3 regions of the Bacillus sp. XF8 genome follow, and region 3 is predicted to be linked to each of the others. Evidence: predicted binding sites of a transcription regulator. Region 3 holds the regulator's gene; each other region holds the start of a gene.
The links. The regulator Rex, encoded in region 3, represses fermentation and respiration genes when NADH is low (regulators of the CRP and FNR family bind a similar motif). The targets are predictions, from matches to a motif close to TTGTGAAATATTTCACAA.

Region 1 (8,355 bases), on a different contig from region 3:
ATAGGAGGGATTTACCTTGGAATATAAAACACCCATTATTGCAAAGAAGTTAGGTGTTAGCCCAAAGGCAGTAGTTCGGATTGCACAACAATTGAATCTCAATATAGAAAAAAACAAATACGGTCATTTCATTTTTACTCAAGACGACTTAGATAAAATGTTAGAATATCATCGTTCACAAATAGAACAAACATCATATTCAACTACAGAACCATCAATTGATTTTGAGAAATTTGTTACACAATTAAATACAATTACACACCGCTTAAATCGTATAGAGGAAAAAATGCAAGATAAGGCAGATGATGTCGTCAATTACCAATTGCTACAACATCGCAGAGAAATGGAAGAAATGATGGATAGAATTCAAAAATTAGAAGCTGCCCTTGAGAAAAAAGAACCGATTTACATCACCCCTGATATCACGTCAACATATGAGCGAGAAGAAAAACCGAAACGTCGTAAAATGATTTTAAGTATATTCGGATTTTAGTTCTTTTCCAATCGTGTGTTCGCGCATGATAATTGACTCCCCCCTAGTCAAATATCATGCGCTTTTTTATTTATACAAAAAGGATGTCTCCTTACAAGACACCCTTTTTGTTATGATAACATCATATTCATATCTTCCGCTGCAGTTGTAATAAGTTTCAAACCAAATGTTTCTTGCAATACATCAAGCACACCAGGTGAAATAAATTCAGGTGCCTTTGGACCAATACGAATATCTTGAATCCCAAGACTAAATAGTCCAAGCAAAATTGCAACCGCTTTTTGTTCAAACCAAGATAAAACAATACTAACTGGCAATTCATTCACTTCACATTGAAAAGCATCAGCTAAAGCCGCTGCTATTTTTATTGTAGAAATAGAATTATTACATTGTCCTAAGTCAATGTACCGTGGGATTTCCGTACCTGGTACTACACCATAATTCACATCATTAAAGCGGAATTTCCCGCAAGAAGTTGTTAATATAACAGTTTCTTGTGGAAGTGACGTTGCTAATTCACGATAGTACTCTCCACCTTTACCTGGGGCATCACAACCTGCGATGACAAAAAAGCGCTTAATTTTACCTTCTCTTACCGCCTGGGTGATTTCTGGTGCTAATGATAAGACTGTATTATGATGAAAACCTGTTACTAGCTGTTCATCCGACTCCATATGTACTTCTGGAAGCTCTAGTGCTTTTTTAATCAATGGTGCAAAATTATCATCTTCAATTTTCCGTACACCCTCAAGGCCGGCAATATCATATGAGAAGAATCTATCAGAGTACGATCCTTTAATTGGCATAACACAGTTCGTCGTAGCCAATATCGCGCCGGTAAACTTTTCAAAGAGACGCCGTTGATCATACCATGCCTTACCAATGTTCCCTTTTAAATGTTTATATTTTTTCAGCTGTGGATATCCATGTGCTGGTAGCATTTCCGAATGCGTATAAATATTTATTCCTTTTCCTTCTGTTTGCTTTAATAATTCCTCTAATGCAAATAAATTATGGCCAGTAACAACGATTGCCTTCCCTTCTACACGATTTTGTGTAATTTGAACAGGTTCTGGAACACCAAAATGATTCGTATGTGCCTCATCTAACAACTCCATCACCCGTAAAGCTGATTTCCCAACTTTCATAGCCATATCAATATGCTCTTGTTCATTAAAGTTAGAATTCGTTAATGTCATATATAACGCTTCATGAGTTGTAGCGTCCACAAATGGATCTGTATATCCTAGCTGCGCAGCATGGGTACGATAAGCAGCAATTCCTTTTAATCCAAATACAATTATATCTTGTAAACTTGCAATTGTTTCATTTTTACCGCAAACACCCATTACTTTACATCCACCTGTTGGCGTTTGTTCACATTGATAGCAAAACATAACATCCCATCCCTTCTCAATTCATTATTACAAATTAAGCGTAATGTATATTGAAAAAAAAGGATGTGATATCAGTCACAATAATATTTAAAAATTTGTGACCTATCAATTCGTTAACATAATATTTTTACTGTATTCTTTAATGAGTGCTTGCGCATGAGCATTACCTTGTATCACATCTCGAAATTCCTTTAGTGAGTACAAATGTGTTAATCCTTTCCGAGCATGAATCCGAACAGGTACCCCTTGCAATGTATCATGAAAATGAAACGGTTCATCAATTGGCTCGATTGGAAAACCAAGTGTAAGTAAATACATATACATTCTTTTTGTAACAACAGCAATATACCACTCAGCTTTCATTTCTAAAGCATGTATAAATAAAATAGCAGTTAACCTTTTGAAATGTCCTCTTCCGCGCGACGTTTTCACAATACTTAACTTCCCTATTTCATAAACATTTTTTAAATCTTTCACTAACTCATTTTCAGAAAACGGATAGAAAAACTCAGAATTAGAATGTTCAGGTGTCGTATATCGAATACACTCTACTGTACCAATAGAATGCCCACCTTCTATTAATAAAAATCGTGATGGATTTAAATTACGTTCTACAAACATTAAATCTCTCTCTTCACAAAAATCTCCCCACAGTTGCTCGAACCAAAAATGTTCTTCTTTTGTTTGAACACGCTGGAACATATTTCCCCGCCTTTCCCATCGCCGTTCTACGTTTGATAACGTTTTCACCATCTATCATATAAGAACAATTCCCCGCATGCAACTAAAAGTGTTTACTAAATTAATACATTCTATAAAATAAGGAGATCTCCTATTCAAGTTTTAGATTTATGTGAAATTTTTACAAAATCCCAAAAATACTTTACATGTATCAAAATGATATGAAACACTATACTTCTCCCTACTCATAATAGTTTATGTCTAACTAAACATATAAAGTACAAGAATTCCATTCACCTACACAAAAAGAAACCCTTTCCACAAAGGAGGATTTCTTTTCATGTTCCAATATTTTTTAACCACTTCTCAAAAATTTGCACAAGTCCGTGTTTTCCAGCTAATTTTTCTTCTCCTTGCTTCGTTTTATATGGATATAATTGCAAAAAGACTCCGCAACCTGCTTCTATTTTCTTCCCGTGCATATGACTGCCTGGGTAGACACAAATCACTTCATGAATCGCCCTTCGGCGAAAAATACGTTTTCCATCTTGTTCTTCTACATATTTAATAGACCAATATTTGTACATTTGCTCTGTTGCTTTTGTATTGCCAATAGGCTGAAAAATATTAAACATTGGGCTATATTTCACCTCAATAATAATAGACGACTGATACTCATAACGTTCCCCTTGCTTCACATAACAATCTAAACGAATGTCTGGCTTTTTCGTATCTTCTCCATTATAGAAATGACTGCCTTTACTAAGTGCTATGAGCGGATGCGTTTCAATAAGGTCATTAAACGCTACATGAATTTGTATATTTTCACGATTTAAAACAATTGTCGTGCCGTCTTGTAAACCATCTAAATAAAAATAGGTTTGAATTTGTTCGCGTAATGGAATTTCATCTTTAAATTCTAACTGCTGCAATATAGAAATGATGATAAAGAATGCATAATACTCATACACTAAAAACGTTGGTTTATACACAAATAATAAAGCTGGAGATTGTTCATTATAACGTGGTAGAAACTCTAAATGATATAATAGTTGCCGATGCGTAACGGGTAAAGTATGCATAGTTATATTTGGTTTTTCAGAAATCCCTCTCCAGAATGGAGAATTTAACAAATTTCGAAAGAATAATACAGCTTGATGTACAATGTGATTTAAAATTTTATATTCTTGTATTTTTACAGATGCTTTCCGCAAGTCTGCCTCTTTCAACAAATGGATATTCCGATATTTTTGTTTCTCCCTGTCCGTCACAGATCCGTTTCTTTCAATGGTTTGCATAATTGTTTTCACAGATTGGTATTCCTCTTTTTTTGTATGCGTTGCTCGTTCTAGTATTTCGACTGTCTTTTGTAAGAAAATCTGCGCTTCAAGCAAATATTCATAAAATTGTTTCGTTGTAAATTTTAGAAAAGCATTCTCTAAACTATCTGTTTGTTCTATAAATCTGCGATTATAATACTTGGCACGAGGTTTTTTCTCGCTCATTATCACACTTTTCATCGTCGCTTTTCGTTCTCTTATTTCCCACTCATATCTATCCATATACTTTGTGTTCTCTTCAACCTTTTTATAAAGCTGTTTTATTTTTTTCATTTTTTGTGGCAGCATTCGAAGTAGCATTAAATATGAAGAATCTTCAATATCAATTAGTGTTGAGAATGTCTGTTTATAATAACCACGATCTAACATAATTTCATTCAAAATTGACTTCACATAATTTTGAATCGTTTCAAATTGATCATCTAAAAAATTTTTAGGAACAATTTGAAACGCTCCATAATATACATCTTCTTCCACTTGCACTTTAAAATGATACAAACCACAGCGCCAGGGATAAAAATAATCGGTTTTTCCATGTTCATATAATAATACTTTTTGTTTTTTTTCATGCAATTCATATTGCCATTCTTTCTTATCTTTTTGTCCTTCATACACCTTATTCCATATAAAAGTGACACGAACCGGTTTTTGATAATGTAAAATCAAACGTAATGCTTTTAATTCTTGCACTTTATAAATACAATGTGTCATTGTTGTTGTGTGTTTACAAAGGCGCTTCAAAAATACAAATTCTCCCTTTCCTTCTGTTCCAATAATTAATTTTAATACAAACGGGAGCTTATCTTTTGTGTCTACAATTTCCGTCTCGTACTGCTCCTCATTTCGCATACCCATACAACTCCAATTCACGCCGTTTTTGTCTTATATAAGCTAGAGAATGTTCGAATGCGGAGACACAATTCGCAAGTGGAGATTGCAATAATGCTACTAGCGATAACCCTTTCTTTTCATCTTCACGAAGAAGTGGACCAATTGTCATTTCTGTACCACGTAATTTTGTTAAAATACGTTGTTTTACTTGTAAATCAAAACCTTCTTCTCGGCTAATCATATAAGATTGATTATCTTTTTGGGGGATGTTTTGCAAATAAGTTGCAATCGCAGCAGCACATCGAAAAGAAACACCTTTCGATGCGTCATGTGATGAGATTAAGCCATGTAATTTATCTAATAGTTCTAACTCTTCTTCAGAAAACACATCAATCATCTCTTTATTTCGTAACCAATTCATACGAAATTCTCCTGTTGTTACTTGTAGGGGCGGGATTTGTGTCCCTTTATTTTGCTGCATATTGATCTCACAAAATGGAATTTTTTGAAGTGTAATAAGATTTGCTCGATCCAATAAGCGATCCGATAACTCTTTCGTTGTTTCATCAAAATTTACAGTACCGATAAAAATAATATTTTCACCAATTTCAATTTTGGATGGAACTATATTTTCTATCTCATTCCCTTCCTCATATAAAGAAAGAATACGATTTTTCTTTTCTAATTGAAGAATAGATAAAAATGGTGTAAACCAATGTTCAATATGTGCCATATTCATTTCATCAAACACAATCATATAAAGTTGATTCGGATTTTCATATGCTTTTAATAATGTTCGAATTAACTTCGTTTCACTTTCGATATATGTTCCATTTGGATGAAGATAGCCTAGTATATCGTGTGGTTCTTGATAAGATGGAGAAATTGGAATCCATAACAATTCTTCCCCGTACGTTAATCCTAATGCTTCTGCATATAGCTGCACCAAACGTGATTTTCCGATTCCTGGGATACCAGCAAGAATTGTTAACAGATTTGTTTTTACGCTAATATGAAAATTAAAAATATCCGTCACATCTAAATACAAGCCTTTATTATTGATTAAGTCCTGTACATACTGTATAAATGTAGATTCACGCTCATTCCATTCTGGTTCTTCTTTTTGCACTTTCACGTCTACTACTTCCACCCGTTTTCCCTCTTCTGTAATTTTCTTTAGAAGCTGATCATACATATTTTCTTGTACAAAATACAAATGATCATCCGCTACTTCTATATACTTGGTCCAATCATCAATCTCGATATATTTACATTCCTTTTTCTGTTCGCAATATGCTATTGAACTAATAGATGATTTCAGTGATAAATCCCCATATAACCTACCTTCAAACCATAACAACTGCGGTACTTCGAAATCGTGTGGAAATTTAGGAATAAGAAAAGACAAGTATCCATTTCCTAGCTTTCGCTCTAAAGATTCTCTCTTTTTATACCCTACTAATCTTGGCGAAGGGATGATCTTATATGCATCCGCAATTTCCCGTTGCTCTGTACATATTAATTCAACGTACAAATTCCCTCTCTCATAATAAAGGCGAAACAATACCAATTGTTTTCCTAACTTTTTTTTCTTCAAATCCGAAAATATTCTCTCATTTCTTTTGTTGGTATATAAGCCTTCAAACAAATATACTTCACCTTCAAATTGCGATTTCAAAATTGTAGGGATTTGTGAAAGACATTGCACAGAAAAAGTATCCTTTTTCTCCTCCTCACCTTCAACAAACTTTCCAAGAAATCTCATGTGATACATACGTTTTATAAAACTTGGGTGGAGAGCTTTATGTAGTTTCAATGCTACTCACCTTCTTTTTTCATGCTGTTCTTATTGTATGAACTGCAAAAGAAAACTAGAAACAAAAAAACCTGACATACTCCGTCAGGTTACAAAAAGTAAAACTTATATTAGTGAGAAGGGAAAGCTTTTTTCTCCTGCATAATAGCATTGTGAGCAATTTTCATTTTAGCAAGTACGTATCGAAGTTTATCCTCAGCATTTTCATCTTTATTATGTTTCAGACTTGCTAAAGTCTCCACAGAACCAGCCAAATTTTCAATTGCCCCACGTAGTTCGGGATGATGATTAAAAAATGACTCTTGCACTAATACTTTTCTCAAATCACTTGCCAATTCCATAATTCTTAACAGTTGTTCTTTTTCTTCCATTCTCATCCCTCCTAAACATCTTATATATTAGATATTCTGTGAATAAAATAAAATTCCTTGTATCCAAAGAAAAAAGTCCTACAGGAGGACTTTTTTACATTTTTATATTACCTGTTACAAGCATATAAAGCGATACTGCTGCCGCAATCACGATTACGATCATGACATATCTCTCCATGCCAGAAAAACAGCGATTTCCTTTTTCTTTTCGAGCAAACATATAAACAACAAGTCCAATACCATATACGATTGAGACAAGTAATAAGTTTTTTAAGCCTGCTGCATAAATCAACCATACGGAATATAACGAGGCAATTAAAGCGAGCATTCCATTTTTTAGTCTCGCGTGTTTTAGTTCCTTCGTTACGACTAATTTCAACTGATAAAGCGCTGATAATAAGTACGGAAGTAAAATAGATGTAGACGCAATAAAATACATCATTTGATACGTTGATTCCGAAAACAGAACGATAATAAACAAGGTTTGTGCAACACCATTTGAAATCCATAATGCAGCATGCGGTGTCTGTTTTTTATTTGTCTTCGTAAAGGCTTTCGGAAATACGCCATCTTTCCCTGCCACATGTGATATTTCAGATACAAGTAAGAACCAACCAATTAATGTCCCGATAAGTGAAGCAATTAATCCTATGTTAATTGCAAAAGCTCCCCATGATCCAACAACATGTTCTAATACATGTCCCATGGACGGAGTCTCTAAAACTGAAAGTTCCTGTCTTGTCATAGCCCCCATTGAAAGAACTGAGATTAAAATATAAATGGACATCACTAAAATTAGCCCAAATACTGTTGCTTTTCCAACATCACGACTTCTTTTAGCTCTTCCAGATAACACGACCGCTCCCTCTACACCTATAAATACCCAAAGTGTAACAAGCATCGTATTTTTCACTTGACCAAGTACAGAAGAAATAGAAACTGTTCCCTCTCCCCAAAAATCATGTGTAAATGTATCCCAGCGAAACGCTGTAACCATAACTACAATAAACAATAAAATCGGAACTAACTTTCCAATTGTTGCAATAAAGTTCATGATTGATGCCTCACGAATTCCAATTAAAATCAGAAAGTGAAGCGTCCATAATAAAAGAGATGCGCCTACGATGGAAGCGACGTTGTTTCCTCCTTTGAAAATAGGGAAGAAATATCCAAGCGTACTAAATAATAGCATAATCGTTGCTACGTTTCCTAAAATACCTGCAAGCCAATATCCCCAGGCGCTGTTAAAACCAACATATTCACCAAATCCTGCACGTGCATAACTATAAATACCACCTTCAAGCTCAGGCTTTTGTCGTGCTAATGTTTGATATACAAGCGCAAGAGGGATCATTCCCAGTGCTGTAATACACCACCCAATTATTGTTGCGCCACTATTTGCGCCTACTGCTAAATCATGCGGTAA
Region 2 (8,355 bases), on a different contig from region 3:
GGCGTTCGTTTATTTGCAAAGCTTGAATTTTATAATCCAGGTGGAAGTGTGAAGGATCGCTTAGGAAGAGAATTGATTGAAGATGCACTAGCAAAAGGGCTTGTAACGCCAGGGGGAACGATTATTGAACCAACGGCAGGGAATACTGGCATTGGACTGGCACTCGCCGCACTAGAGCATGATTTACATGTAATTGTTTGTGTTCCAGAAAAATTCAGTATTGAAAAACAAGAGCTAATGAAGGCACTCGGTGCAACGGTTGTGCATACACCAACTGAACAAGGGATGACTGGTGCAATTGCGAAGGCAAAAGAATTAGTAAAAGAAATTCCAAACTCATACTCTCCAAGTCAATTCGCAAATGAAGCAAATCCGCGTGCTTATTTTAAAACATTAGGCCCTGAACTATGGGAAGCATTGGATGGAGAGATTAACATATTTGTAGCAGGTGCAGGTACTGGTGGTACATTTATGGGAACTGCGTCCTATTTAAAAGAGCAAAATCGTGGAATTAAAACGGTAATTGTAGAACCGGAAGGATCTATTTTAAATGGTGGTGAAGCTGGTTCGCATGAAACAGAAGGAATTGGTCTGGAATTTATTCCACCATTTTTAAAACCATCTTATTTCGATGAAATTCATACAATTTCGGATCGAAATGCATTTCTGCGTGTGAAAGAGTTAGCGCAGAAGGAAGGACTTCTTGTTGGTAGTTCTTCAGGAGCGGCATTTCATGCGAGTTTGATAGAGGCAGAAAAAGCAAAACCAGGTACAAACATCGTAACGATTTTTCCAGATAGTAGTGAGCGTTATTTAAGTAAAGATATATACAAAGGATGGGAATAAAAAATGAGAGCAAAAACAAAATTAATTCATGGTATTCGCATAGGAGAACCTTCAACTGGGTCTGTAAATGTACCAATTTATCAAACAAGTACGTACAAACAAGAGGCAGTTGGTAAACATAAAGGATATGAGTATTCACGTACAGGAAATCCAACGCGTGCAGCATTAGAAGAAATGATTGCAGTGCTAGAAAACGGTCATGCAGGATTTGCTTTTGGTTCAGGAATGGCTGCTATTACAGCAATTATTATGTTATTCTCAAAAGGGGACCATGTCATATTAACAGATGATGTATATGGTGGAACGTATCGTGTGATAACGAAAGTATTAAATCGTTTCGGTATTGAACATACATTTGTAGATACGACAAACTTAGAAATAGTAGCCGAAGCAGTTCGTCCAAATACGAAAGCAATTTATGTAGAAACACCAACAAATCCACTATTAAAAATTACAGATATTAAGCAAATTTCTACATTTGCAAAAGAAAAAGGTTTACTAACAATTATTGATAATACATTTATGACGCCGTACTGGCAGTCGCCAATTTCTTTAGGAGCAGATATTGTACTTCATAGCGCAACGAAATATTTAGGTGGACACAGTGATGTTGTCGCTGGGTTAGTTGTTGTAAATAGTGCAGAGCTAGCAGAAGAACTTCATTTCATTCAAAACTCAACAGGTGGTATCCTTGGACCACAAGACAGCTTTTTATTATTACGTGGTTTAAGAACATTAGGAATACGCATGGAAGAAAATGAAGCAAATGCGCGTGCGATTGCTGAGTTTTTAAACAATCATCCAAAAGTAAACAAAGTGTACTATCCAGGTCTTGAAACGCATCCAAATCATGCATTAGCAACAGAACAAGCAAATGGATATGGTGCGATTATCTCATTCGATGTGGATAGTGAAGAAACGCTAAATCAAGTACTTGAGAAGGTGCAGTACTTTATACTTGCTGAAAGTTTAGGAGCTGTAGAAAGCTTAATTTCAATTCCAGCTCAAATGACACATGCATCTATCCCAGCGGACCGTCGTAAAGAGTTAGGAATTACAGATACATTAATTCGTATTTCTGTCGGTATTGAAGACGGAGAAGACTTAATTGAAGATTTAGCACAAGCGTTATCATAATGGAAAAAGCACTGCTAAATAAAGCGGTGCTTTCCTTAAAATTAATTTGTGAATGTTTTCACAAATTAGACACACACAAATAAAAATATTTCGTGTATAGTAAAAGCAGGAAATGACGATTCACACATAAACTTGTGAAATATTTCACAATCAATGAGATTCATGTAGGAAAAGTAACTCTATTTTTTTACGCTAATAGGGACTTATTTAGACCCTAAGGGACTTTTTAAGACCAAATAGCAGAATAGGAGGGATTTACATGGTATTCAAAGAGAAATTTGTAAATGAAATGCAAGAAGTAACAGAGATGATTGATACGTTGGTGAAGAACGGTCAAGAAGCTTTACGAGCATTAGAGGATTTTACACAAGAGCAAATTGACAACATTGTACATGAAATGGCACTTGCGGGTGTAGACCAACATATGCCACTTGCAAAAATGGCTGTTGAGGAAACAGGGCGTGGTGTATATGAAGATAAGTGCATCAAAAATATTTTTGCCACTGAATATATTTGGCACAGTATGAAAAAAGATAAAACAGTAGGAATCATTCATGAGGATCCTCATGAAGAAATTATAGAAATTGCAGAACCAGTCGGTGTAGTTGCTGGAGTAACACCAGTAACGAATCCAACTTCGACAACGATGTTTAAAGCGTTAATCGCAATGAAAACAAGAAATCCAATTATTTTCGCATTTCATCCTTCTGCACAAAATTGTTCGATTGCAGCGGCTAAAACGTTATATGATGCGGCAGTGAAGGCAGGTGCGCCAGATGGCTGTATTCAATGGATTGAGAAACCTTCTGTTGAGGCGACAAAGAAATTAATGAATCATGAAGGTGTCGCGCTCGTTCTGGCAACTGGAGGCGCAGGAATGGTGAAATCAGCGTATTCTACCGGTAAACCAGCCTTAGGCGTAGGGCCGGGAAATGTGCCTTGTTATATAGAAAAATCAGCACATGTAAGACGTGCTGTAAATGATTTGATTTTATCCAAAACATTTGATAACGGTATGATTTGTGCTTCTGAACAAGCAATCATTGTAGACAAAGAAATTTACAATGACGTGAAAGAAGAAATGATAGCGAATAATTGTTATTTTGTAACAGAAGAAGAACGAAGAAAATTAGAGAAACTTGTTATTAATGAAAATACATGTGCAGTAAATAGTGATATTGTTGGGAAATCGGCTTATTATATTGCTGCATTAGTGGGAATTACTGTACCAGAAGATACAAAAATGCTGGTTGCTGAAATTAAAGGCGTAGGTGCTGATTATCCACTATCTCGTGAAAAATTAAGTCCGGTATTAGCTTGTGTAAAAGCAAATTCACTTGAAGAAGGCTTTACATATTGTGAAGGAATGTTAGACCTTGGTGGTTTAGGACATTCAGCAGTTATCCATTCGACAAATAAAGAAGTACAAAAACAATTTGGTTTACGTATGAAAGCTTGTCGTCTTATCGTAAATGCTCCGTCATCACAAGGTGGAATTGGTGATATATATAATGCATTTATCCCATCACTCACACTTGGATGCGGTTCATATGGAAAGAACTCTGTTTCTCAAAACGTAACGGCAACACATCTATTAAATATAAAAAGACTTGCAAGTAGAAAAAAGAGTATGCAGTGGTTCAAACTACCACCCAAAATCTATTTTGAAAAACATGCGACAGGATATTTAGCAAATATGCCGAATATTTCACGAGCATTTATTGTAACGGATTCTGGAATGGTTGAGCATGGTTATGTGGATACAGTAACGCACTATTTACGTAGACATACAAATGATGTAAAGGTGGAAGTGTTCTTTGAAGTAGAGCCAGATCCATCTGATGAAACGGTTTTTAAAGGTGCTGAAATGATGAAAAGTTTCCAGCCGGATGTGATTATTGCACTTGGCGGTGGATCAGCGATGGATGCAGCGAAAGGAATGTGGCTTTTCTATGAGCATCCAGAAACAACATTCTTTGGAATAAAGCAAAAGTTTCTAGATATAAGAAAACGGACATGTAAATATCCGAAACTAGGGAACAAAGCTCAGTTTGTTGCAATTCCAACAACATCAGGAACAGGATCAGAAGTGACACCATTTGCGGTTATTACAGATAAAAAGAACAATATAAAATACCCGCTAGCTGATTATGAATTAACGCCAGATGTAGCGATTGTTGATCCGCAATTTGTAATGACAGTACCGCCGCATGTAACAGCAGATACTGGAATGGACGTGTTAACGCATGCAATTGAGGCATACGTGTCTATTATGTCAAATGATTATACAGATGGTTTAGCATTAAAAGCAATTGACCTCGTATTCAAATATTTACCGAGAGCATATAAAGATGGAAATGATGAAGAGGCACGTGAGAAAATGCATAACGCTTCTGCGATTGCTGGAATGGCATTTGCCAATGCATTTCTTGGTATTAATCATAGTTTGGCGCACAAAATTGGTCCGGAATTCCATATTCCGCACGGGCGTGCAAATGCAATCTTAATGCCTCATGTCATTCGCTATAATGCGATTAAACCAAGAAAACATGCATTGTTCCCCAAATATGAGCACTTTGTTGCTGATGAACGTTACGCGCATATTGCGAGAATGCTTGGACTCCCAGGGGGAACAATTGAAGAAAGTGTGGAATCATTAGTACAAGCAATTATTGCTCTTGGAAAAGAATTAAATATTAACATGAGCATCGCTGGACAAGGTGTGGAACAAGAAATATTTGAAGAGGTTGTTGGTACATTAGCAGAAAGAGCATTTGAAGATCAGTGTACAACAGCGAATCCGAAATTACCGCTTATTTCAGAGCTGAAAGAAGTGTATAAGCAAGCTTATAAAGGTGTATAGAAAATTTAAAAGAGCCGTTTAGTAGAGGCTCTTTTTCCTTTAGAAAACTTCTCCCTCATTGGTTATATTTACTTGCCTCAGATACGATTAGAATATGATAGAGTGAGAGGGAGGAGTGGTAGAAGTATGAAAGAATTACAACAGAAAATAGCAGATTATATTCGCTTCGGCCAAGTTCTTCTTGCACTAGCCACATTTTTAATGATTGGTTTATTGATCCCAAATGGAGGAAGAGAAACTGTACAAACCTTTGCGATGATGAGTGTTATTGTTTTATTTTTAGGGATGTCATTTTTCTTTTTCAAGCGTGTCAAAGCGCTGCGTGACAAGTTAGAGGAGAACGAATATGAATCAAATTGATAGATGAAACGCTACGAAAAGAGAGTATCTTTTTGTAGCGTTTTTTATATAAGTAAAATTTTGTAGAAAATGTATACGTTTTATATTGACAATGATAATCTTTATCAATTAAAATGTAATAGAACTAAGTTCTAATGCAAGGTCATTTTTGAACGGGAAGTTCTTGTCCGTTGTTAGAACAAGATAAATATCTAGTATATAACTGAAAATCCTACACCCCCCTCAGTTGTAGTTTTCTTTATACTAGTTATGATATGGATGCAGTAGACAAGTCTTTGTCTACTGCTTTTTTTTCGTTAAAACTTGTATATCACTGTAATCTGAAATGATAAAATTCGCATACGGTGTTAATTCTTCTATTGCATGCTCATGATTAGCAATACCGACAGCAATACTTCCAGCATCTTTGGCCATTTTTACGTCTACTATAGTATCTCCAACCATTACGAGCTCATTTGGCTTAATAGCAAGCCGTTCACATACTTTTGTAATCATTTCTGGATGAGGCTTTCCGTTTTCTACATCTTCTGGAGTAAGGAGAAAATGAAGTGGTGGTAGGTTAAGTAAATCGATACACTTTTTTGTTCTCACTTTATTATCTGAGGTGAGAATACCTGTGTATATTCCTTCCTTTTGCAAAGAAATAATGCATTCGGTTACCCCTCGAATAGGATGAAAAGCTTGTTCAATGGATAATTGTTCATTGCTTTCTTCAAATATGGCAGCTGCGAGTTCTTTGCAACGATGCCATGGATATTTTTTGATTTGATATAAAAGGCTCGCGACAACAATCATCTCCTCTTCTTCAGAGGCAACCGCTAATAGACCTTTAAAATCAACTTGGTTAGGAGGAACAAATCCAACTGCTTTTTCCCAATGCGGCTCATATTCTTTGCCAACAACTTGTAAAAATTTATATTTTCGTAGTCTATCAATTTCCTGCCAAAATGGAATTGCTTGAAATAATGTACCATCTTTATCAAAGGCAATTGCCTTTGTTTCGATAATTTTTCCTGAAATTTTAATTTTTCCCATATTTCATGTCACCTCGTTTATAATAGTTACCATATACTGTACATTCTGAAATGCATTACAGGTCAAGGGGGGAGTTAAGATTTCTACAATTGAAGATATCGCGAAATTAGCTGGAGTGTCTAAAGCAACCGTTTCCCGTGTGATCAATCATCATCCGTATGTACGTCCAGAATTAAGGGCGAAAGTGCAAGCGATTATTGATGAAAAAAATTATGTACCTGTGGCAACGGCGAAAGATTTACGTCGTCTGCAAACAAATTTAATTGGTGTAGTCGTACCAAATTTACATCACCCCTTCTTTAGTCAGTTAATCCAAGAGTTAAGTGGTATTTTAAAAATAGATTGTTATGATGTCGTGATATTACAATCAAATTATGAAATTGAGAGAGAAAGAGAATTTTTACAATATATTAGGACGAAGAAGTTAGATGGGATTATTTTTACTACACTTTCTTTGCCAATAGAGGAAATAGAACGTGCGGTCTCTTCAGGAGCAATTATTATTTGTAATGAACATGTAGAAACAGAACTCGTATCCACAGTTCAATTTGATGAAGAGTTAGCAGGTTATATAGGAACGAAGCACCTTTTTGAAAATGGATATACACGTATAGGATTTTGTTACGATACATTAAAAAGTAAAGCGCAGAGGCAGAGATACCAAGGATATAAAAGAGCTTTAAAGGAGCATGGCCTACAGTTGCAGCAAGAATGGATATTTTCAAATTGCTGTGGACTGAAGGATGGAAAAAATATTATACATATCATTCAATCCATGAAAAATGCTCCTGATGCAATTTTTACAGGTAGCGATGAGATAGCTGCTGGAATCATTATGGAAGCGCAGCGATTAAGAATTCGTATCCCACAAGATTTTGGTGTTATGGGATTTGATAACCAAGAAATCTCCATGATAATGCACCCTAATATAACAACGATTAATACCTCCATCAAAAGTATGGCAAAGAATTCTATCGTATTATTGCATAAACAATTACGAGGAGAGCATGTCCAACGTATACAATTGCCTATTTCAATTATAGGGAGAGAATCTACAAGAAAGGAGTAGGAGTATGTTCCATACAGATCGTTTACAATTTCGAAAATATACAATGGACGACTTAGATTTCTATGCTTCCTTATGGGGAAATGAGAAAGTGATGCGCTACATTGGGAACGGAACGCCAAAAACATATACGCAGTGTAAAAAAAGTTTGGAAAGCTGGGTCTTTCCGGGTTATAAGAATGGTTTAGGATTATTTCTAATGATCGAAAAGGATACAGGTATATCAATTGGACATGCAGGGCTTGTAAGGCAGCAAGTAGACGGGAAGGAAGAAATTGAAATCGGTTATTGGTTACTTCCAGAGTATTGGGGAAAAGGATACGCAAAGGAAGCAGCAACAGCTTTTCGCGATTATGGTTTTCAAGGGTTAAGACTAAATAAGCTTATTTCTCTTATTAATCCAGATCATCCTGCATCTATTTTCGTTGCTAGAAAAACAGGAATGAGTTATGAAAAAACGGCATCATTTCATGGGATAGATGTTCTTGTATATGCGATTAAAAGAGCAGGATAACTCCTGCTCTTTTAAAATATAAGACCACTAAATGTCATTAACATATTTAAAACTATATGCCATATAATAGCTGGAATGATGCTATTTGATTTCACAACTATTCCACCATAAAATATACCAGCTAAAATGAAAGCAGTGGAAACACTCCAAGAAAAACCTAAGGAGTAATGTTGCAAACCAAAACCGATGCTTGTAAGTAAAATAGCCCATTTTTCACCAATCTGTTTTGTAAACTGATGTAGTAAGATACCTCGCCAAATACATTCTTCTAATACGCCATTGATAATAGAAAACAATATGGAAAATAATATAATATGCTGTATGTAAGACAGGTCTTTTTGCAGTAGAAAAGGTATAAAAGTGATGATATTAATGGAGATTGCGATGATGAGAAATATATGGATTTTCACTTGATGAGGTCCACTCCAAATAAAAGGCATATATAAGGTATTGTCCCATCTTGGTTGATGCCAATTTAGAGATATTTGCTGTTTGCGTGCAAGAGCATCTATGAGAAATGGTACAAAAACAAGA
Region 3 (8,355 bases):
ACGGATTTGACCGATGCGAGCTTCGATTTGTTCTGTGCTACCTACACCTTCTACTACAGTTGTGTTTTCTTTCGTTACAACCACTTTACCAGCGCGTCCTAAAGATGCAACTGTAGCAGATTTTAAGTCGCGTCCTAATTCTTCAGTGATTACTTCACCACCAGTTAAGATCGCAATATCTTCTAGCATTGCTTTACGACGGTCACCAAATCCAGGAGCTTTAACAGCAACTACATTGAATGTACCACGAAGTTTGTTTACTACTAATGTAGCTAATGCTTCGCCTTCTACATCTTCTGCAATGATAAGAAGTGGTTTACCTTGTTGTACCACTTGCTCTAACACTGGTAAGATTTCTTGAATGTTAGAAATCTTTTTGTCAGTGATTAAGATGTATGGGTTATCAAGGACAGCTTCCATTTTGTCAGAATCAGTGATCATGTAAGGAGATGCATATCCACGATCAAATTGCATACCTTCTACTACATCTAATTCTGTTGTGAACCCTTTAGATTCTTCTAAAGTAATAACGCCGTCGTTACCAACGCGCTCCATTGCTTCAGCAATTAACTTACCTACTTCTTCATCAGCAGCAGAGATAGCAGCTACTTGTGCAATGGAAGATTTACCTTCGATTGGTTTAGAAATCGTTTTTAATTCTTCTACTGCTGCAACAACAGCTTTCTCGATACCTTTACGAAGACCCATTGGGTTCGCACCAGCTGTTACGTTTTTTAAACCTTCACGAATCATAGCTTGTGCTAATACAGTTGCAGTTGTTGTTCCGTCACCAGCTACGTCATTTGTTTTGCTAGCAACTTCTGCTACTAATTTTGCACCCATGTTTTCGAAAGCATCTTCTAATTCAATTTCTTTCGCAATTGTTACACCATCATTTGTAATAAGTGGTGAACCAAATTTTTTCTCAAGTACAACGTTACGACCTTTTGGTCCAAGCGTTACTTTTACTGCATTTGCAAGAGTGTCGACACCGCGAAGCATCGAACGACGTGCTTCTTCACTAAATTTAATATCTTTTGCCATAATATTTGACCCCCTTGGATTTTTAAAATGTATATAATTAACCGATAACTGCTAAAATGTCACTTTCACGTAAAATCAAGTAGTCTGTACCTTCATATTTCACTTCAGTACCTGCATATTTTGAGAAGATGATAAGATCACCTGCTGCTACCTCTAAAGCAACACGCTCACCATTTTCAAGCACTCGACCAGTACCTACTGCAATAACTTTACCCTCTTGTGGTTTTTCTTTTGCAGTGTCTGGTAATACAATACCACTTGCTGTTTTTTCTTCTGCTTGAACAAGCTCAATTACAACGCGATCACCTAATGGCTTTAGCATGAACAATAACCTCCTCATTTTTCTATGTAAATTTTCTTTATTAGCACTCGAAGACACTGAGTGCTAACACACTTATAATAATAAATAATCTAATTTTCTTTTGCAAGTAAAAAAATCATAATTTTTTCGCAAATTACTATATAAACTTTTTCTATACAACTTCCTAAAGGAAATAATTCTGTTATCGTTATAACCATTCTCAAGAAAGCCTTTTGTATATGAATCAGTTTTTCCACTTACCGTATGTTACAATATGAAAGATACCATAAGTTGTTTTCTCTATAGGTACAGCTTTTTCCTGTCTCCAATTTCACTTTCAATGAAAGATTTACAAAAAAATAATAATAGGGACAGTTATTATGTATCCCCGGCTGGATATTTACATGTTATCCCGCCTTATCTCATAAACTAGAGTTAGAAAGGATGGTTAACCAATTTGAAAAAACAATATTGGTGGATTATAGTTACATATATTCTGATGCAATTATCGGGAATTGTTGGAGTGTGGCTCCTTTTCAAAACAGGACTATACGATAATATGGCGGTTTCACGAGAGCAAAAAATACAAATCATGGCTGGGCACTGGTCAATCATCAGCTTTTTTATTGCATTATGTATTATACTTTGGCTACTTAGAACCGATATCCGCGAAAGACATTTAGATACTAAGCGAGCTAGTATTTCTGCTACAATCGGCTGGATATTTATCGGTTTCTTTTTAGCTATGTTTGCTCAAGTAATCGCAGCTAATATTGAAATGCGATTATTAGGGATTAAGCCCGGTTCTCAAAATACCCAAGATTTGATGGAAATAGCAAGAGCTACTCCATGGTTTCTTATTGTTATCTCTATCATCGGCCCTATTTTAGAAGAGATTGTCTTTAGAAAAATTTTATTTGGAACACTCTATAAAAGATTTAATTTCTTTATCGCGGCAATTATTAGTTCACTTGTTTTTGCAGCAATTCACTTTGATTTTACACATTTGTTAGTATACACTTCCATGGGACTTGTTTTCGCTTTTCTATACGTGAAAACAAAACGAATCATCGTTCCTATTATGGCTCACGTTACGATGAATTCACTAGTTGCAATAACCCAAGTAGTAGTAAGTAACGAACAAATACAAGAAATGATTAAACAAGCAGAAAAAATGCAAGGATTTATCGGAGGATTTTAAATATGAGGAACTCACCATTGTTCATGGCAGCACTGTATTTCCTTCTCGGATGTGTCTTTACACGTTTCGCAATTACGAACGTTACAGATACAATTTGGAACTTTTGGACAATGCTGTTTGCTGCTATGGCAACAATTGATTTTAATTTGGCACTTCGACTTATCTTAGTCAAATTTACAAAGAAAAAGCAATAATAAAACGCAGAGGGATTTCCTCTGCGTTTTATTGTGGATAATTTTTCAAAAAATAAACGAGTGTTTGTAATTCTACAGCTAAATCAATATGATGAATTCTTATATTTTCTGAAACATTTAATCGTGCCGGTGTAAAATTTAAAATTCCATGTACATTTGTTTCGGCCAATCGATCCGCTACAGCTTGTGCAACGGTAGCAGGCACTGTTAATATTGCCACTTGTATATCATTTGTTAAACGTTCTTCTAATTCATCTAAATGATATACAGGAATTCCTCCGATTTCTTTTCCAACTTTCTCTTCATTGACATCAAACGCCATTTCAATCTTTGTATTATTATTTTTCGTGAAATTGTAATGTAAGAAAGCGGTCCCTAAATTACCCACTCCAATAAGTGCTACACGTGTTATATCATCTTGATCGAGCGTTTCTCGGAAAAATGATAGTAAATAATTCACATTATACCCATATCCCTTTTTCCCTAACGCTCCAAAATATGAAAAATCTCTTCGAATTGTCGCGGAATCTACCTTCACCGCTTCACTCAATTCTGCCGATGAAACACGTTGCTTACCAGAAAGAGATAAGTTTTGGATAAATCGATAGTATAGAGGCAATCGTTTGGCAGTGGCCTGTGGAATCTTTTGCTGATCCATATAACCTCTCCTCTCTTCCTATCTTTGTTCATAGACTTAAAACAAATACAGAAGTTTAGCACTTATGACTTTCCTTGTATAATAGAGAGAAGACTTCTCTCTTTATTTTAAACTATACACTATTTTTAGTATGATTGAGAAATATAAACATGGCAAAGTTAAGAAATTATTTGAGGTGAAAACATTGATTTTATTACAAGTGAATGGGCTTTCAAAATTATACGGTGCTGAAACAATTCTTGCAAACATTAAATTGGAAGTTCAAACAAAGGATCGCATTGCACTAGTTGGTCGAAATGGTGCTGGAAAATCCACATTATTAAAAATAATTGCCGGTGAACTATCTCACGACGGTGGAGAAATTATAAAGCCAAAAGATGTTTCAATTGGGTACTTAGCCCAAAATACTGGTTTAGAAACTTCTTTAACAATTTGGGATGAAATGCTTACCGTCTTTACTCATCTGCAGCAAATGGAAAAGAAACTTCGAAGGTTAGAGCAGGAAATGGGTAAGGAAGAGAACTTTTCAAATGCTGCTACGTACGAAAAATTACTCGCTGATTATGATCAATTACAGTTAGACTACAAAGATCAAGGTGGTTATCAATATGAAGCTGATATTCGCTCCATTTTAAGTGGACTTGGTTTTCCAGTTGAAACACACCAAACAACGATTTCTACGTTAAGTGGTGGACAGAAAACAAGACTTGCTCTTGGGAAGCTACTATTAACAAAACCAGACTTACTTATTTTGGACGAACCAACAAACCATTTAGACATCGATACATTAACATGGCTTGAACAATATTTACAAGGCTATCCTGGAGCTATTTTAATCGTTTCCCACGATCGCTACTTTTTAGACAAGCTTGTTACACAAGTATATGAAATTTCTAATAAAGAAAGCAGACGATATGTTGGTAACTACAGTAAATATTTAGATTTAAAAGCTGCACTATATGAGCAGGAAATGAAACGTTATGAGAAACAACAAGAGGAAATTGCTAAACTCGAAGACTTTGTCCAAAAGAACATTGCCCGTGCATCTACAACAAAACGCGCACAAAGTCGCCGTAAACAATTAGATCGAATGGAATTACTGACTAGGCCATCAGGTGATTCTAAGTCCGCATCCTTTCACTTTGATATCGAAAAACAAAGTGGAAACGATGTATTACAAGTAAAAGATGTTTCAATTGGATATGACAAAGAGCCGATTATTGAGCATGTAAATATGCGCTTAACCCGCGGTGATAGTGTCGCACTAGTCGGTCCAAACGGTATTGGGAAATCTACATTATTAAAATCGATTGTGAATAAATTGAATACATTAAGCGGTGAAGTTTCTTTCGGTTCGAATGTTTCTATTGGATATTATGATCAAGAGCAAGCAAACTTAACATCGTCTAAGCGTGTTCTAAACGAACTATGGGATGATTATCCGCTTCAGCCAGAAAAAGAAATTCGCACGATACTCGGTAACTTTTTATTCACAGGGGATGATGTATTAAAGCCAGTATCTTCCCTAAGTGGTGGTCAAAAGGCTCGATTAGCTCTAGCAAAATTGATGATGCAAAAATCTAATCTACTGATTCTCGATGAGCCAACAAACCATCTCGACTTAAACAGTAAAGAGATTTTAGAAAATGCCTTAATTGATTATCCAGGAACTCTTTTATTCGTTTCCCATGATCGTTATTTTATTAACCGTGTAACAACTACAGTGGTTGAGTTATCAACAGAAGGAGCACAAGAATATTTAGGTGACTATGACTACTATATCGAAAAGAAAAATGAAATGATTGAACGTGCGGAATTTGAACAGCAAGAAAATGATACACCTATTCAAAAAAGCATTGCTCAAGAAAAATTAAGCTATCTTGAAGAAAAAGAACGTAAAAAGCAGGAACGACAACGTATCCGGAAAATTGAGGAAATCGAACAAAACATTGCAAAGTTAGAAGAAGAAATTGCAGAATTAGAAGAGGAGCTTTGTCTGCCTGAAGTATACGCTGACTACGAACGAGCTAGTGAGATTACAACAGCAAAGCAAACAAAACAAGAAGAACTAGAGAAATTCATGGCGGAATGGGAAGAATTACACGTATAAAGTGAAATTTCTATCTGTCCCGGTCTAACTCCTTTGCTTTTGCAGAGTCTTCAAGTGGGGGTATCATTGCTCTTGAATAGCAGAATACATTCTCTATACTTAAATAGTAAAAACCAGGAAGTTGAAGATCATTCAACTTCCTGGTTTATTTTTTCATCCGAAAAAAGCAATATATTTTACATATAAAGTGAAACTTTAATCAGTGGGGGGTTTTCTCCATCCCCTACTGATTATCAGCCCGCACCAATCGGGCTTTTACGGGCAGTTTATCTCCCACTTAACTTCTTTGCTTTCACAGAATTTTGAGGTGGGAGTACTACTGCCCGCAAATAGCGGGATAAAAAGGACAATCGTCAAAGGTCTGACCTCACCTGTTTTATCCACAACTTTATACACATATTCACCTTTATAACATAAACGCAAAAATAACTTTTCCACATTATCCCCAAAATATAAAAAAGTTATCCACATTTTATATACACAATAAAACCCATATTATCAACAAATAATATGGGTTTTATCCACAGGTTGTGGTTAATTTTGTGTATAACTATGCTTCAATGTCTAACCCTGGGTTTGCATTTAAAGCCAATGTTGCACGTTTTCCTTGCTCATATGCAATTGTACCTGCGGCTGCAATCATCGCTGCATTATCTGTACACAATGATAAAGGTGGAATGATTAGCTCAATATCCTCTTTCTTAGCAAACTCTTCCTCTAAAGAAGCGCGAAGTCCTTTATTCGCTGCAACCCCTCCAGCAAGAAGCACTTGTTTTACACCATATGCTTCTGCTGCACGCGCTGCTTTCGTTACTAGTACATCTATTACACTCGCTTGGAAGCTAGCTGCTAAATCCTCTGGTGCAATTTCTTCCCCACGTTGTTTTGCATTATGCACAGTGTTGATAACTGCTGATTTCAATCCACTAAAGCTAAAATCATACGAATCTGGTTCTAGCCATGCACGCGGTAAATCAATCGTTGGCTGTCCTTCATGAGCAAGACGGTCAATATGAGGACCACCTGGATATGGCATAGATAATGTACGTGCAACTTTATCATATGCTTCTCCTGCTGCATCATCTCTCGTTTCGCCAATTACTTCAAAGGAACCATGCTCTTTCATATAAACAAGTTCTGTATGTCCTCCAGACACAACAAGTGATAACAACGGGAATTGTAGTTCTTTTACTAAACGATTCGCATAAATATGCCCAGCAATATGATGAACACCAACAAGAGGAATATTATGCGCGAAGGCAACTGCCTTCGCAGCATTAACACCAATTAAAAGTGCTCCTACTAAACCAGGTCCTTCCGTCACAGCAATTGCATCAATATCTTCAAATGTAACGTTCGCTTCTTTTAATGCTTCTTCTAATACAACTGTGATTTGTTCTACATGATGACGAGATGCAATCTCCGGCACCACTCCGCCAAAACGCTTATGGCTTTCAATTTGTGAAGCGACAACGTTTGCCACTATTTCTGTTCCATTTTTAACAACCGCTACAGCCGTTTCATCACAGCTCGTTTCAATACCAAGTATAATCGTATTTTTTTCCATTATATATTCACCCACATTACAAGACCATCTTCATAATTGTCTGTATAGTATCGTTTACGAATCCCACCATTTTGGAATCCATACTTTCGGTATAACTGCTTCGCTACTTCATTTGACACCCGTACTTCAAGTGTCATCGTTTTTGCTCCCATTTCTTTTGCCTGATCCATTACTTCTTTCAACAAAGCATCCCCAAGTTTTTGACCTCGATATTCTGGCAAAATAGCTATGTTCGTAATATGTGATTCGTCAATAATAATCCATAATCCACAGTATCCAATTACCACATCGTCTTTTTCTATTACGACATAATGTGCATATTCATTCATCGTCAATTCACGATGAAACGCATCAGCAGTCCAAGGAGTTGGGAATGACGCTTCTTCAATTGCTACAATTTGAGCAATATCATCAGTCGTCATTTTTCTAAATGTAATATCCATTTTGATATCCCCTATTTTTTTTGACTTTCTAGCCATTTTGCTTCTGCCTCTGCTAAGCGGAGGTAACTTGGAACAAATGTATGCACACTTTGCTCCTCTTTTTGTAATCCTAAAAATGCTAACTCACTTGGTCTTGGGTTGTTCTTTGTACAAGAAGCAAACACAGCTTGCTCTCCTAAATATTCTACAATCGTTTCTTTATGTTGTTCTACATCATTGCCAATAAATAAAACGGGTTGTCCCTTATCTTTTAACATCTGCAACCAATCAACAATAAGAACAATTCGATCATCTTCTATAGAAGATAGCTGACCTTCTTTATATGTATACAAGCCCGTATAAATTTGTCCTCGACGCCCATCAAACAATGGACAAATAACCCCTTGAAAATTAGCTCCATTCGCAGCTACTACTTCTAAGCTAGACACGCCGACAATCGGTATTTGCAATGACCAAGCTAATGTCTTTGCAACCGTCACACCAATTCGAACTCCTGTATAAGATCCAGGGCCAGCAGCTACAATAATTTTATCTAACTCTTTCGGTTTTACATTACATTCCTTTAAAAGTTCTTCTACAGCTGGCATAAGGCGCACGGAATGATTCTTTGTTAAATTCGTAATGATTTCTCCGACAACAGTATTTCCATCAATAAGAGAAACTCCCATTACATAACTTGAAGTATCAATTGCTAGTACTTTCATCTTGTAATAGCTCCTCACATAATCTAATATAACGTTCACCACTTGGTTCTAATACAATTCTTCTTGTATCATCACCTGTATGGAACAAGCTTATTTTTAATTTCTCATTTGGCAAGAAAGGTTCAATTAAATG

Region 1: the regulator Rex is predicted to act here: its motif matches at 1,954-1,971, upstream of hcp (hydroxylamine reductase).
Region 2: the regulator Rex is predicted to act here: its motif matches at 2,116-2,133, upstream of adhE (bifunctional acetaldehyde-CoA/alcohol dehydrogenase).

The regions. Positions count from the first base shown of each region.
Region 1 is NZ_JAGDQK010000016.1:42,140-50,494, forward strand. It holds gene J4P91_RS10365 (chromosome segregation protein) at 17-493, shown strand; gene hcp (hydroxylamine reductase) at 604-1,890, opposite strand; gene J4P91_RS10375 (hypothetical protein) at 1,996-2,592, opposite strand; gene J4P91_RS10380 (hypothetical protein) at 2,910-4,760, opposite strand; gene J4P91_RS10385 (McrB family protein) at 4,750-6,558, opposite strand; gene J4P91_RS10390 (hypothetical protein) at 6,669-6,929, opposite strand; gene arcD (arginine-ornithine antiporter) at 7,024-8,355, opposite strand, start outside.
Region 2 is NZ_JAGDQK010000005.1:146,055-154,409, reverse strand. It holds gene J4P91_RS06140 (O-acetylserine dependent cystathionine beta-synthase) at 1-846, shown strand, start outside; gene J4P91_RS06135 (bifunctional cystathionine gamma-lyase/homocysteine desulfhydrase) at 850-1,983, shown strand; gene adhE (bifunctional acetaldehyde-CoA/alcohol dehydrogenase) at 2,243-4,846, shown strand; gene J4P91_RS06125 (YrhC family protein) at 4,973-5,206, shown strand; gene J4P91_RS06120 (HAD family hydrolase) at 5,486-6,241, opposite strand; gene J4P91_RS06115 (LacI family DNA-binding transcriptional regulator) at 6,357-7,310, shown strand; gene J4P91_RS06110 (GNAT family N-acetyltransferase) at 7,315-7,821, shown strand; gene J4P91_RS06105 (CPBP family intramembrane glutamic endopeptidase) at 7,833-8,355, opposite strand, start outside.
Region 3 is NZ_JAGDQK010000054.1:585-8,939, reverse strand. It holds gene groL (chaperonin GroEL) at 1-1,044, opposite strand, end outside; gene groES (co-chaperone GroES) at 1,082-1,366, opposite strand; gene J4P91_RS25950 (CPBP family intramembrane glutamic endopeptidase) at 1,803-2,546, shown strand; gene J4P91_RS25945 (YdiK family protein) at 2,549-2,740, shown strand; gene J4P91_RS25940 (redox-sensing transcriptional repressor Rex) at 2,769-3,398, opposite strand; gene J4P91_RS25935 (ABC-F family ATP-binding cassette domain-containing protein) at 3,583-5,508, shown strand; gene tsaD (tRNA (adenosine(37)-N6)-threonylcarbamoyltransferase complex transferase subunit TsaD) at 6,059-7,075, opposite strand; gene rimI (ribosomal protein S18-alanine N-acetyltransferase) at 7,075-7,518, opposite strand; gene tsaB (tRNA (adenosine(37)-N6)-threonylcarbamoyltransferase complex dimerization subunit type 1 TsaB) at 7,530-8,222, opposite strand; gene tsaE (tRNA (adenosine(37)-N6)-threonylcarbamoyltransferase complex ATPase subunit type 1 TsaE) at 8,203-8,355, opposite strand, start outside.